One region of the Lysinibacillus sp. KU-BSD001 genome, then DNA from elsewhere that is predicted to be linked to it. Evidence: predicted binding sites of a transcription regulator. Region 1 holds the regulator's gene; the other holds the start of a gene.
What was found. Region 1 encodes NrdR, which represses ribonucleotide reductase genes. Its sites were predicted from a motif close to AACACNATATATNGTGTT; they were not measured.

Region 2: a site for NrdR is predicted at 5,681-5,698, ahead of AAGS61_RS11775 (vitamin B12-dependent ribonucleotide reductase). Genes of this name have one in related genera too.

What each region holds. Positions count from the first base shown of each region.
Region 1 covers NZ_JBDQZI010000003.1:191,002-198,731, forward strand. Annotated here, with positions in the region: gene coaE (dephospho-CoA kinase) at 1-483, shown strand, start outside; gene AAGS61_RS06290 (glyceraldehyde-3-phosphate dehydrogenase) at 720-1,739, shown strand; gene nrdR (transcriptional regulator NrdR) at 1,995-2,462, shown strand; gene AAGS61_RS06300 (replication initiation and membrane attachment family protein) at 2,492-3,847, shown strand; gene dnaI (primosomal protein DnaI) at 3,849-4,781, shown strand; gene thrS (threonine--tRNA ligase) at 5,218-7,149, shown strand; gene infC (translation initiation factor IF-3) at 7,565-7,730, shown strand, end outside.
Region 2 covers NZ_JBDQZI010000007.1:38,536-46,265, forward strand. Annotated here, with positions in the region: gene gcvT (glycine cleavage system aminomethyltransferase GcvT) at 62-1,147, shown strand; gene gcvPA (aminomethyl-transferring glycine dehydrogenase subunit GcvPA) at 1,166-2,509, shown strand; gene gcvPB (aminomethyl-transferring glycine dehydrogenase subunit GcvPB) at 2,506-3,969, shown strand; gene AAGS61_RS11765 (rhodanese-like domain-containing protein) at 4,208-4,594, opposite strand; gene AAGS61_RS11770 (lipoate--protein ligase family protein) at 4,690-5,520, shown strand; gene AAGS61_RS11775 (vitamin B12-dependent ribonucleotide reductase) at 5,772-7,730, shown strand, end outside.

The sequences.
Region 1 (7,730 bases):
GTTGAGCCAGGCACAGAAACACTTGCTCAAATTGCACAAGCATTTGGTGCAGACGTAATTCAAGAAGATGGGACGATGGATCGCGAAAAGGTTGGGGCAATTATTTTTCATGAGCCAGCGAAACGAAAAATATTAAATGATATTATTCATCCAGCCATTCGAACGGAAATGATTCGTCAACGTGATGAATATGTAGCGAAGGGCGAAAAACATATTGTAATGGATATCCCTCTTTTGTTTGAGAGTAAATTACAACATTTTGTCGATAAAATTTTAGTCGTTTCTGTCAAGGAAGATATTCAACTGCAACGTTTAATGGAACGAAATAATTTATCAGAAGAAGAGGCGCGTGCACGCATGGCCTCACAACTGCCAATGTTAGTCAAAGAACAAGGGGCAGATGTAGTCATTTATAATAATCGAAGTATTGAATCAACCGCACAACAATTAGAAGCTGCTTTAAAAGAATGGGGTATCATTTAATAATGGATTAGGGGATGTTTAGGAAGAGGAAAATTCCTAAACATCCTCTTTTACGTATCATCGATATGGACTAAAGTGCTTACATTTTGCGTGATGAGTCCACCTGTTTATTTTCAGAAAATAAGAACTTTAAAATATTTAACGAATAATGTTCATCTTTTTGAAGAATGTGTTATACTAATCACCGTATATAATAAATAAAATGATAACCTAATTTACAGGAGGCTTTTTATAATATGACAGTTTCTATTGCAATTAATGGATTTGGCCGAATTGGTCGTATGGTATTCCGCCAAGCTATTGTTCAAGATGATTTAAATGTAGTGGCAATCAATGCTAGCTACCCAGCTGAAACATTAGCGCACTTAATTAAGTATGACACAAACCATGGTTCATTTAATGGTACTGTGGAAACAGAAGAGAATGCGTTAATCGTGAATGGTAAACGTGTAGTAATTGTTTCTGAACGTGATCCTAAATTATTACCATGGAAAGAAATGGGCGTAGAGTTAGTAATCGAGGCAACTGGTAAATTCAACGACCGTGAAAAGGCGGCAATGCACTTAGAAGCTGGTGCGAAAAAAGTCATTTTAACTGCTCCAGGTAAAAATGAAGACATTACAGTTGTACTTGGCGTAAATGACAATTTACTAGACATTACAAAGCATGATGTAATTTCAAATGCATCTTGTACAACAAACTGTTTAGCTCCTGTAGCAAAGGTATTAAATGATACATTTGGTATTGAGAACGGTTTAATGACAACTGTTCACGCTTATACAAACGACCAAAACAATATTGACAATCCGCACAAAGACTTACGTCGTGCACGTAACTGTGCTTCTTCTATCATTCCAACTTCAACAGGTGCTGCAAAAGCATTAGCTTTAGTATTACCTGAGTTAAAAGGAAAATTACACGGTATGGCACTTCGTGTACCAACACCAAACGTTTCTTTAGTTGACTTAGTAGTAGACTTACAGAAAGATGTAACAGTAGAAGAAGTGAATGCTGCATTCGTGGCAGCTGCTGAAGGTCCAATGAAAGGGATTTTAAACTTCTCAATGGAGCCATTAGTATCATCTGACTACAATACAACAACTTACTCATCCACAATTGATGGTTTAACAACAATGGTGATGGGCACTCGTAAAGTAAAAGTATTAGCTTGGTACGACAACGAGTGGGGTTATTCAGCTCGCGTAGTAGACTTAGCGAGAAAAGTAGTAAATGAATTAGCTAAGGTAAAAGCATAATTGATTTAAAAAGGCACAGCTCGACTGAAATTTGGTCGAGCTGATGTTTTTTTGATATGTATATTGAATTGTTACTTTTTCATCGGCTAAAATAGAGGCTATCCGCTTTATGCGATAGCCTCTTTTTCGTAGGGAAGTATAAGCTTTCGTTGAGAAGAAAGCTTTTGAAATAACAAAATGGATAGCTGTTTTTCATCCGAGAATATTTGTTATAATAGTTGTACTAAATCGAAATGAATCAGGAGAAATGTTTATATGAGATGTCCATCTTGTCAATACAATGGTACGCGCGTTGTTGATTCAAGACCGGTAGATGATAATAAGGAGATTCGACGTCGACGTGAATGCGAGTCATGTAGCTTTCGTTTTACGACGTTTGAAAAACTTGAAGAGACACCATTAATAGTTGTTAAAAAGGAAGGCTCACGCGAGGAATTTAGTCGTGAAAAAGTATTGCGTGGACTGATTCGTGCATGTGAAAAGCGACCAGTTGCACTTGAAGTGTTGGAAGACTTAGTGTTATCAATTGAAAAGGATTTACGCCGTATCGGCAATCCAGAAGTGCGTTCAGAAGACGTTGGTGAAATGGTCATGGACCGCTTATCCCAAATCGATGAGGTAGCCTATGTTCGCTTTGCTTCCGTCTATCGCCAATTTAAGGACATTAATGTTTTTATTGATGAACTAAAAGATATATTACAAAAGCAAACGAATGAAAAATAATGAAGTGAGGAGTGAAGCAAGTGGTTCATATGTATAAGGAATTGCTCGCGACGGATCATTTTGAAATTACGCTCCCTCAAGCTTTATCAACAAATGAACGACAGTTACTAACGTTGTTTTATCAACCGTTAACAGGACCCGATCCCATTAGTTTATATTTAACGCTTTGGGCTGAAGGAGAAGATCATGCAACAGGTACGATGACACATTATTATTTAATGAATGTGCTTGGTATGCCTGTTCGTACCATTTTTGAGGCACGTATTGCACTTGAAGCAATCGGTTTACTACGTACATGGAGAAAGGATGAGCAGGATAGTCGTACATTTATTTACGAATTAGTGCGGCCATTAGAAGCACGTGATTTTTTTGCCGATCCATTACTCTCCATGTTTTTATTTAGTAAAATTGGTGAGCAGGCTTATCGCAAGCTACGAAATCGTTTTTGTAAGCAAGTTGATAAACGGGGATATAGCGAAGTGACCCGTACCTTTATAGATGTATATAAACCTGTGCATACGAATGTGCCACAAGATATTCTGGACGAACGTGATATCGAGCAAGGTTATCCGTTTTATTATGAGCAATTTGATTTTGCGTTGTTACGTGCGGGACTGTCGGAGCAACTCGTGCCTTCAAGTGCGCTGACGGCTGAAACTTGTCTGCTCATTGCGAAGCTCGCTTTTTTATATAAATTATCACCCCTTGAAATGCAGAAGGTCGTCGTATTAGCGTTAGACGATACAATGAGATTGCCGGTAGAACGTTTGAAAAAGGCAGCAGCAGATTATTATAAAATTACGATTTCAAAAGATGCACCAAAATTAGCTAAAACATTTGAGCAGCAATCAAAAGCATCTACTGAAGTAAAGCGCTCGAAAGAACAGGAACTGTTGCATTATTTAGAAAATACACCACCGATTCAAGTGTTACGTGATATTAATAATGGGAAAGAGCCAATTCCAGCTTCTGTACAGTTAGCGGAAGACTTAATCATGAAGCATAATATGCCAATAGGTGTAGTGAATGTATTACTTGAATACGTTATGCTAACTACGGACATGCGTTTACCAACAAAATATGTTGAAAAAATTGCAGACCACTGGATTCGAAAAAATTTAAAGACCGCTAAAGAAGCGATGGATTTAGCCCGTCAGGAACGCGATAAATATGCCAAATGGAAGGCGGAAAACGAATCAAAAGCGAATACGCCACAAAAGCAGGTTTATAAAAAGGCGAGCGGACGTGAAGAAAAAGTACCAGATTGGTTTTATAAGCGTGATGAAGGGCCGTCTCAAGCGCCAACGACAGCTGCAACTGTAGACTTTGAAGCAGAACGACAAAAAATACTCCAAAAGCTAGGACAAGATGGGCAGGTGAATTAACATCGAACCGATTAATCGAGCATTAAAAAGTATAAAAATTCCATCCTTTCAAGAGCGATATGAGGCGATGCGAAAAGAAATTGTAAACAATAAACAAGTACAAAAGTTTGTGATAGAAAATGATGTAACATCAAGTGTCATCGATAGAAGCTTATCGAAATTAGATGAATTTATTTCTCAAACTGCTACATGTTGTGGTGCACAATCGACTGCCTGTTGTAGCAATATGCTAGCAGGCTTTGTACCTGAACTTTATATGCTACGTGGAAATATTGAAATTAAGTATGTGCGTTGTGAGCAAAAAATACGTGAAGATGAGCACCGTGAAACAGCGACGATGATTTCGAGTATGTATATGCCGAAAGATGTTTTAAAAGCCACATTAAAAGATTTAATGATTGATGATCAATCGCGTTTAGAGATTGCACATAAAGCAGCAGACTTTATTGCACAATATAAAACAACAGGTGAGTTACCATCAAAGGGCTTTTATTTATACGGTAAATTTGGTGTAGGCAAATCCTTTGTTTTAGGCGCCGTTGCGAACGAGCTAGCTGCATTAAAAGTAAAATCTGTCGTCGTATTTGTACCAGAGTTTTTACGTGAAATGAAAAATTCTATCCAAGATCAAACCTTAAACGAAAAGATTGATTATGTAAAAAAAGCACCTGTATTAATGTTAGACGATATTGGAGCAGAGACGATGTCGGCATGGACGCGTGATGAAATTTTAGGGACAATCATGCATTACCGTATGAGTGAACAATTACCGACGTTTATTACATCGAATTTTGATTATGCAGGACTGGAGCATCATTTAGCGCAATCGCAGCGCGGAGACATTGAAGTTGTAAAGGCTGCTCGTATTATGGAGCGCATTAAGGCGATTACAATACCGATTTGTATGGAAGGCATTAATCGTCGAAATTCGTAACATTTTAGCAGTTGATTTTTTTGACAACGAGGCGTATACTGTCCTAGTAATTAAACAACTCAAAATGCTTTGAAAAGGACACGGAATTTGTGCACCGACTTGTAGAGAGGGGAGCCTTGGCTGGGAGCTTCCTAGTACGACGCAAATTTTACTACCTTGGAGCTTCAGCGAGGACAATTCGCTGGCGTTATTCAGTACGTTAACTGACCTAGAGCTTCGTTCGAGAATTTTTCTCGGAAGGAAGAAGGGTGGAACCACGAGCATACGCGTCGTCCCTTTTTGGGATGGCGTTTTTTTATTTGGTCAGATTGCATGAAATCCGCTCATATATTGTTCGGACTCGCTGATAACATTTAAAAATCGCCGATATTTCATCTGAACCCGCCGATCAATCTCGAATGGATGACACAAACAATAATTCAAGGAGGACATCTATATGTCAGAAATGATTAAAATTACTTTTCCAGACGGAAACGTAAAAGAATTTGAAAAAGGTATTTCTACGTTAGACATTGCTGGCTCTATTAGCCCAGGCCTAAAAAAATCAGCTCTTGCTGGTAAAGTGAACGGTGCATTAGTAGACGCCAAAACACCAATCGAAGCAGATGCAGTAATCGAAATTATTACAAATAAATCACCAGAAGCGTTAGAAATCCTGCGTCACTCAACGGCTCACTTAACAGCACAAGCAGTAAAACGCGTATTCCCAGATGCAAAATTAGGGATTGGTCCAGTGATTGAATCTGGTTTCTACTATGATATTGATTCGCCAACACCGATTACAGCGGAAGACTTACCGACAATTGAAAAAGAAATGAAAAAAATCATTGCTGAAAACATTGAAATTGAGCGTAAAAACGTATCACGTGACGAAGCGCAAAAAATTTATGAAGAAGTTGGCGATGAGTATAAATTAGAATTACTTGATGCTATTCCAGCAGGTGAACAAGTATCGATCTACTACCAAGGGGATTTCTTTGACCTTTGTCGTGGTGTACACGTACCATCAACGGGTAAATTAAAAGAGTTCAAACTATTATCTTTAGCAGGCGCTTACTGGCGTGGTAACTCAGACAATAAAATGTTACAACGTATTTACGGTACGGCTTTCTTCACAAAAGAGGAGTTAAAGCATCACTTACAAATGCTTGAAGAAGCCAAAGAACGTGACCACCGTAAAATTGGTAAAGAGCTTGATTTATTCATGACTTCTCAAACTGTAGGTCAAGGTTTACCACTTTGGTTACCAAATGGTGCGACAATCCGCCGTACAATTGAGCGTTATATCGTGGATAAAGAGCTAGCGCTGGGCTATAAACATGTGTACACACCAGTACTAGGCTCGAAAAAATTATATGAAACATCTGGTCACTGGGATCACTACCAAGACTCCATTTTCCCACCAATGGAAATGGATAATGAAACATTAATTATGCGTCCAATGAACTGCCCACATCATATGATGATATTCAAAAATGGTTTACACTCATACCGCCATTTACCAATTCGTATTGCAGAGCTTGGTACAATGCACCGTTATGAAATGAGTGGTGCTGTTTCAGGTTTACAACGTGTTCGTGGGATGACGTTAAACGATGCTCACATTTTTGTTCGTCCAGATCAAATTAAAACAGAATTCAAAAAAGTTGTAGAGCTAATCTTAGCGGTATACAAAGATTTCGATCTTAACGATTACTCATTCCGTTTATCTTACCGTGATCCAGCAGATAAAGAGAAATACTTCGACGATGATGCGATGTGGGAAAAAGCACAAAGCATGTTAAAAGAAGCGATGGATGAGCTTGGACTTGATTACTACGAAGCTGAGGGCGAAGCAGCATTCTACGGTCCAAAGCTAGACGTGCAAGTAAAAACAGCGATTGGGAAAGAAGAAACACTATCAACTGCCCAACTTGACTTCTTATTACCAGAACGCTTTGACTTAACTTATATTGGTGAAGATGGCCAGCCGCAACGACCAGTTGTTATTCACCGCGGTGTTGTATCAACAATGGAGCGTTTCGTAGCCTTCTTAATCGAAGAATATAAAGGCGCATTCCCAACTTGGTTAGCACCAGTGCAAACTACAATTATCCCAGTTTCAAACGCAGTGCACTATGATTATGCGCGTAAAATTCAAGAGAAATTACAAGCAGCAGGTATTCGTGTTGAGATGGATGACCGCGAAGAGAAACTTGGTTACAAAATCCGTGAATCACAAATGAAGAAAATCCCGTACATGCTTGTGATCGGGGACAAAGAAGTAGAAGCGGGTGGCGTAAACGTTCGTCGTTACGGCTCGAAAGATTCTGAGACAATCAGCTTTGAAGAGTTCCTAAGCAACATTAGAGCAGAAGTAACAAAATAATAAATAGAACGGGCTGTCAAAAGGGATAATTCCCTTTTTTACAGCCGTTTCTTACATATTCGCATCATGAGATATGAGACAGTTCTACTAGCTCATGCAATGATATATTTTTTTGGAAATAAATTATTGACACTATATTACGTCCATGGTATGATTGTTTAGGTTATGAATACAAGTTTGAAGAAGAGGCTGCCCGCTTCTCACCTGAATGAACGCATCTTGCTGTTTACAGGTTGAATACGTTGAATTGTTTTACGTTATTAGTACGTATGCACATACAGTGGGCGGACACCTTTCTAAAAGTCCGCTCTTTTTTTATGGACATATCGAAAGTGTACCGTTCAACTCGGGTCATTCTCAAGCCCAAACCATGTATTCGCGCACATTATGGAGGTGGATTATTATTAGCAAAGACATGTATGTAAACGAAGGCATCCGCGCACGTGAACTTCGTCTAATTGACCATAACGGTGAACAACTAGGTGTTAAATCACGAAACGAAGCGCTTGAAATTGCCGCTCGTGTTAACTTGGATCTTGTCCTTGTGGCCCCTCAAGCCAAGCCCCCGGTCGCACGTATCA
Region 2 (7,730 bases), on a different contig from region 1:
TAAACCATTCGTACTATGTGTTGAATGAATTTGAAAAATACAGGATTGCAGGAGGGGTTTTATGAGTAACTTAAAGCGCACACCGCTATTTGATGCTTATAGTAAATACGGTGGAAAAACAATTGATTTTGGCGGTTGGGAATTACCTGTACAGTTTTCTTCGATTAAAGAGGAGCATGATGCAGTACGTAATCGCGCTGGTTTATTCGATGTATCGCATATGGGGGAGATTTTTGTAGAAGGCCCAGATGCACAAGCCTTTTTACAAAAGCTATTATCAAACGATATTTCTAAAATTCAAATAGGTGGAGCGCAGTATAGTGCAATGTGTTATGAATCTGGTGGCGTTGTCGATGATTTATTAACATATCGTTTAGATGAAAATCGTTACCTGTTATGTGTCAATGCAGCAAACATCGAAAAAGATTATGACTGGATGGTAGCACAACAATTTGGCGATGTTACCATTACAAATCAATCGAATAGCTATGCACAAATTGCGTTACAAGGTCCTTTAGCAGAGGAAGTATTACAACAGTTAACGTCAGAAAACTTAAGCGATATCAAATATTTTAAGTTTAAAGAAAATGTTGAAATTGCAGGTCACCCAGTGCTTGTATCACGTAGTGGCTATACAGGTGAAGATGGATTTGAACTATACGGTACGCCAGAAGCGATTATTGCTTTATGGGATAAAATTTTAGCAGATGAGCGCGTTGTACCAGCAGGACTTGGAGCGCGTGATACACTGCGTTTTGAGACGTGTTTACCGCTTTACGGACAGGAATTGTCAAAGGATATTTCACCACTTGAAGCAGGGATTGGCTTTGCAGTGAAGCTAAATACCGATTTCATTGGTCGAGATGCGCTGGCAAAACAAAAAGAAGAAGGCTTATCTCGTAAAGTAGTCGGAATTGAAATGGTTGGTAAGGGGATTCCGCGTCATGGCTATAAAGTGTTGAAAGACGGAACGGAGATTGGTGAAGTGACAACGGGAACACAATCACCGATGACAAAACGCAATATCGGTCTAGCCTTAATAGACACAAAATTCACTGAAATCGGCACAGCATTAGAAATCGAAATTCGTGGCAAATTAGTTCCAGCAGTTGTGGTTGAAACACCGTTTTATAAACGAACAAAATAATTGAAAAGAGGGTCAAACATGAAACATCGTTATTTACCAATGACGGAACAAGATCAAAAAGAAATGTTAGAAACGATTGGCGTTTCTTCGATCGATGAGCTATTTTCTGATATTCCAGAAAAAGTGCGCTTCCAAGGGCTTTACAATATTAAAGAGGCAAAATCTGAAGCTGCTTTAATGAAAGAGTTATCGCAGCTTGCGGCTAAAAATGCAGATACGGCAAGTAACGTATCATTTTTAGGTGCAGGTGTTTACAACCACTATAAACCAGTGATCGTAGACCATGTCATTTCTCGTTCAGAGTTTTATACAGCATATACACCATATCAACCAGAAATTTCACAAGGGGAGCTACAAGCCATTTTTGAGTTCCAAACAATGATTGCAGAGCTTACAGGTATGGACCTTGCGAACTCTTCTATGTATGACGGTGGTACCGCTTTAGCGGAAGCGGGTATGCTTGCTGCTGGCCATACAAAACGTAAAAAAATTCTTGTCTCTGGTGCTGTTCATCCAGAATATAAAGATGTTGTGACAACATATGCAGACGGTCAATCAATAGAAGTAGTCACTGTGCCGACAAAAGATGGTGTAACGGATATTGAAGCATTAAAAGGTTTAGTAGATGACCAAACGGCTGCTGTCATTGTGCAATATCCTAACTTCTTCGGTCAAATCGAAGACATTCAAACAATTGGTAACATTACACACGAACAAAAGGCATTAATGGTTGTGTCAGCAAACCCATTAGCTCTTGGCGTACTTACACCTCCAGGAAAACTAGGTGCAGATATTGTAACAGGAGATGCACAAGTATTCGGTATTGCCGAAGCGTTCGGCGGCCCACACTGTGGTTTCTTTGCCGTCACAACAAAATTAATGCGTAAAGTACCAGGGCGTCTTGTAGGTGAAACAGTGGATCAAGAAGGACGTCGCGGCTACGTACTCACATTACAAGCACGTGAGCAACATATCCGTCGTGACAAAGCGACGTCTAATATTTGTTCAAACCAAGCGTTACTTGCACTTGCTGCATCTGTAGCCATGACAGCACTTGGGAAGCAAGGCGTACAAGAAATGGCGAAGCAGAATATTGTCAAAACACGCTATGCGAAAAATGCGTTTGAGGCAGCTGGCTTTACTGTACCATTCCAAGGTGCACACTTTAACGAAATCGTTGTCAAAACAAATAAATGTGTGACACAAATCAACAAAGGCTTAATCGAAAAGGGTATTATCGGTGGCTTTGATTTAGGTCGCGTATATCCTGAGCTTGAAAATCATGCATTAATCGCTGTAACTGAACTACGCACAAAAGAAGAAATTGATGCGTTAGTAGCGGAAATGGGGGCATTACAATGAGTCACGAAAACCAACCATTAATTTTTGAATTAACGAAAGAAGGTCGTGTAGGCTATGCACTAGAGCCTTTAGATGTACCTGATGTTGATCTTGCTGAATTATTACCAGCGGGCTATGTTCGTGAAGAAGCAGCAGAATTACCAGAAGTAGCAGAGTTAGATATTATGCGCCATTATACAGCGCTTTCTCGCCGTAACCACGGGGTGGATTCAGGTTTCTATCCACTTGGCTCTTGTACAATGAAATACAATCCAAAAATTAACGAAGCTGTAGCACGTTTCTCAGGTTTTGCGAACGTGCATCCACTACAAGATGAAGAAACAGCACAAGGCGCAATGGAGCTTTTATACGATTTACAAACATCACTTGTTGAAATTACAGGGATGGATGAAGTGACGTTGCAACCAGCCGCTGGTGCACATGGTGAATGGACAGCACTTATGATGATCCGCGCATTCCACGAAGCAAATGGTGAAGGGCATCGTAATAAAGTCATCGTACCAGACTCAGCACACGGCACAAACCCAGCATCCGCTACAGTAGCAGGCTTTGAAACCATTACAGTTCAGTCGAATGAAGATGGCTTAGTGGACTTAGAGGATTTACGTCGTGTTGTAGGTCCTGATACAGCAGCGCTTATGTTAACAAACCCTAATACACTTGGCTTATTTGAAGAAAATATTTTAGAAATGGCCAATATTATTCACGAAGTTGGCGGTAAGGTGTATTATGATGGCGCGAACTTAAATGCGGTAATGTCAAAAGCACGTCCTGGCGATATGGGCTTTGACTGTGTACACTTAAATTTACACAAAACATTCACAGGTCCACACGGTGGCGGTGGTCCAGGTTCTGGTCCAGTAGGGGTTAAAGCCGACTTAATTCCGTTCCTACCAAAACCAGTACTTGTGAAAACAGAAGAGGGGAAATTCCACTTTGACTACAACCGTCCGCAATCAATCGGTCGCGTGAAGCCTTACTATGGTAACTTTGGTATTAACGTGCGTGCATACACGTATATCCGTACAATGGGCCCAGATGGCTTAAAGAAAGTAACAGAATATGCGGTATTAAATGCAAACTATATGATGCGTCGTCTAGAAGCATATTATGACTTACCATATAATCGTCACTGTAAACATGAGTTTGTGTTATCAGGCCGTCGTCAGAAAAAGCTTGGTGTGCGTACATTAGATATTGCAAAACGTCTGCTTGACTTTGGCTATCATCCACCAACAGTGTACTTCCCGTTAAATGTAGAGGAAGGTATTATGATTGAGCCAACGGAAACGGAATCAAAGGAAACATTAGATGCATTTTGTGATGCGATGATTCAAATTGCACGTGAGGTAGAAGAGAACCCAGAAATCGTTCAAGAAGCACCACATACGACAGTTGTGTCACGTCTTGATGAGACTCGTGCAGCACGTACACCCGTACTTCGTTATACAAAGCAATAATACTAAAACCGCACAGAGTACTCTGTGCGGTTTATTCCGTGTATTGGCAATCCATCTTTTATCTGGTTGTTCGACCTCTTACACCTTATCTATATAATAGGAAGAAACTCCAAAACAAAAAAGTTTTAAACTAAAATTACATAATCACTTTTCGTATTTTTGTACCAATGTACTTGGTTACATGTTAAAATTGCTTTTGCTATAAAATAAGAAAGCCCCCGAAATTGGGAGCTTAGGATTATGCTTTAGATTTGACTTTACCAGTCCAAGTTTTGAAACCACCTTGTAATTGGTAAATTTGATTACAGCCTTTTTTCTTTAGCATTAAAGCAGCACGTGCACTTCGACCTGTATTTTGGCAGTATAAATATACTGGTAAGTCTGATCGAATCTCTTTATGACGTTGGTTTAGTTGCGTCATGGGAATGTTACGCGCACCTAGGATATGTCCTGCTTCAAATTCTTTTGGGTCACGCAAGTCAATCAGTTGTGCTTTACGATAGCCTTGTATAAACTGTTCTTGTGTTAAATTTGTTACGGCCTTTTTCAAACGGAATGAATTAATCAGTACGTAAGCAATGATCACACCTAGGATAATGGCGATTGTAATAAATACTTGTTGCACGTTAAAATTTCTCCTTTCTATCTATCAGATATATTATAAAAGAGAACGGGGCATACGTCGAGTAAGTTTACTAAATACTTTCATGGAGGCACATTATGAAACAATGGTATTTTATTAATTCGGGACCTTGTCGTCCATCATTTAATATGGCGCTAGATGAAGCGTTATTAAATTGGCATAGTGAGAAGTTGATTCCACCAGTTATTCGGTTTTATGAATGGAATCCGGCAACATTGTCGATTGGATATTTCCAACGTGTACATAAAGATATTGATCTGGATGAAGTACGTCGTCAAGGGTTAGGTTTTGTCAGAAGACCAACTGGGGGGCGTGCGGTACTACATGAACATGAGTTGACATACTCGATTATTGTCGAAGAAGATTATCCGAATATGCCGAAAACGGTCACAGAAGCATATCGTGTACTAAGTGAAGGGATATTGCAAGGATTTCAAAATCTCGGTTTAGATGCGTATTTTAGTGTGCCCGATACAAAAGAAAAGCAACAAGATTTAAAAAACCCGAAAAGTGCGGTTTGTTTCGACGCACCAAGTTGGTATGAACTTGTCGTAGAAGGGAAAAAAGTAGCGGGAAGTGCACAAACGCGTCAAAAAGGTGTTATTTTACAACATGGCGCGATTTTGCTCGATTTAGATGAAGAAAAGTTATTATCTGTGTTTAAATTTTCAAGCGAAGCCATACGTGAAAAAATGCGTGTAAAGCTTCCTGAGAAGGCAGTAGCAATCAATGGGTTAGTAGACAAGCCATTTACAGTAGAACAGTGTATAGTAGCCTTTAAACAAGGTTTTCAAGCGGCATTAGAAATTGAGCTAATCCCTTATGAATTAACACCTGAGCAATTAGCATACGTAGAACAGTTAGAAAAGGAAAAGTATGCAAACGATGAATGGAACTTTAGAAAGTAGAACGTTTGTTTGAAAAAAATTTCCTTGTACAAAACGTTGATATAAGCGGGTTTAATATAAAATAAAAAAAATCAAGCCCTTGTTTGAAAAATAATTCTGTAGTAATCTTTTCTAAGTGCATAAAATACAACCATATATATAGAAACAAATACTCAAATCAAACACAACATCTTGTGTTTGGTTTGTATTTTTTGTTATGGATAGGTATGATTATGGAAAAGATTTAAAACAATTAAAGAGGGGGCTCGTTGATGGAAAGTGTGCTAGAGCAAACCATCCAAGTAGATCAGCTCAACAAAGATATTGAGCAATTCCCGCAAGTGCATCCGATTACACCGGACATGCATATTACGCATAAAGGTGTATCACGTCTTGTGATGATTGACCGTTATTCATTTAAGGATACGGAAAAGAAAACGTTAAAGTCAGGCGATTTTGTTGTGTTAACTGTCAAAGAAGACCCAAAATTCCCGGCACGTGGACTTGGAATCGTTCAATCCATTAATACTGAAACAAAAACAGCAGATATCTTAATCGAGGAAGATTTCCGTCATGTACTAGAAGACGAAAAAGAACAGTCAACAGGAATTATTACTCGTTCATTGGATATTATTGAAAAACCGCTTGAAATTTATTATGAACAAATTGCCAAGCGTAATGCGACAGGTTTAGCGGCTGTTGAAAAAACGGCAGCACTGCGCCAAGAATGGTTTGAAAAGTTTTATGAACAGCTCGTAAGCTTAAAATTCATTCCTGCAGGGCGTGTTATTTACGGAGCAGGTTCGCAAACGGATGTCACATTCTTTAACTGTTATGTAATGCCATTTGTGGCAGACTCACGTGAAGGGATTAGTGATCACCGCAAGCAAGTAATGGAAATTATGAGCCGCGGAGGTGGCGTAGGGACGAATGGTTCAACACTTCGTCCACGCAACACATTAGCGCGCGGTGTTAATGGTAAATCAAGTGGCTCTGTCAGTTGGCTTGATGATATTGCCAAACTGACGCACTTGGTTGAGCAAGGTGGTTCTCGTCGTGGTGCCCAGATGATTATGCTAGCAGATTGGCATCCAGATATCGTAGAATTCATTATTTCAAAAATGCAAAATCCACGTATTCTTCGTTACTTAATGGAAAATACAACGGACGAGTCCATCATTCGTCTAGCAAAAGAAAAGTTAAAATTCAAGCCTTTATCGCCACAAGATGAAGCGATGTATCAAGGGATTGTGAATTATAAAAACATCCAAGGTTTAGGTGGATTTAGCGATGCGATCATTCGTGATGCAGAAGCAAAGCTACGTGATGGTGGGACATACTCTGTTCATAATTCAGAATTCTTAACAGGTGCCAATATTTCTGTCACATTAACAAATGAATTTATGCATGCTGTTGAAAATGATTTAGATTTTGAATTGCGTTTCCCAGATGTAGCGAACTATACACCGGAAGAAATGGCGATTTACAATGAAGAATGGCACAAAGTTGGCGATGTACGTGAGTGGGAACGACTAGGTTATGGCGTTCGCGTATACCGTAAAATCAAGGCGCGTGAATTATGGAACTTAATCAATATTTGTGCAACATACGCGGCAGAGCCAGGCATTTTCTTCATCGATAATGCAAATGAAATGACAAATGCTAAAGCATATGGTCAACAAGTTGTAGCGACAAATCCGTGTGGTGAGCAACCGCTTGCACCATATTCAGTGTGTAACTTAGCAGCTGTAAACTTAGCTCAGTTTGCAGTGAAAGATTCAAAATCAGTAGATTACGAAGCGTTACGCCAAACAGTGAAAGTAGGCGTACGTATGCAAGATAACGTTATCGATGCAACGCCGTACTTCTTAGAAGAAAACCGTAAACAAGCACTTGGTGAACGCCGTGTTGGACTTGGTGTCATGGGGCTAGCCGATTTACTTATTTACTGTGAAAAGGAATACGGTTCAGAAGAAGGCAATCAGCTTGTCGATGAGATTTTCAAAACGATTGCCGTTGCAGCATATGAAGCATCCATCGAACTTGGGCAAGAGCGTGGCAGCTTCCCGTTCTTACAAGGCGAAACAGAAGAAGAAACAAAACGTTTACGTGAAGCGTTTATTCATACAGGCTTTATGGAGAAGATGCCGAATCATATTCGTCAAGGCGTACTAGCGAATGGTATCCGCAACTCGCACTTACTAACTGTTGCACCTACGGGTAAAATTGTT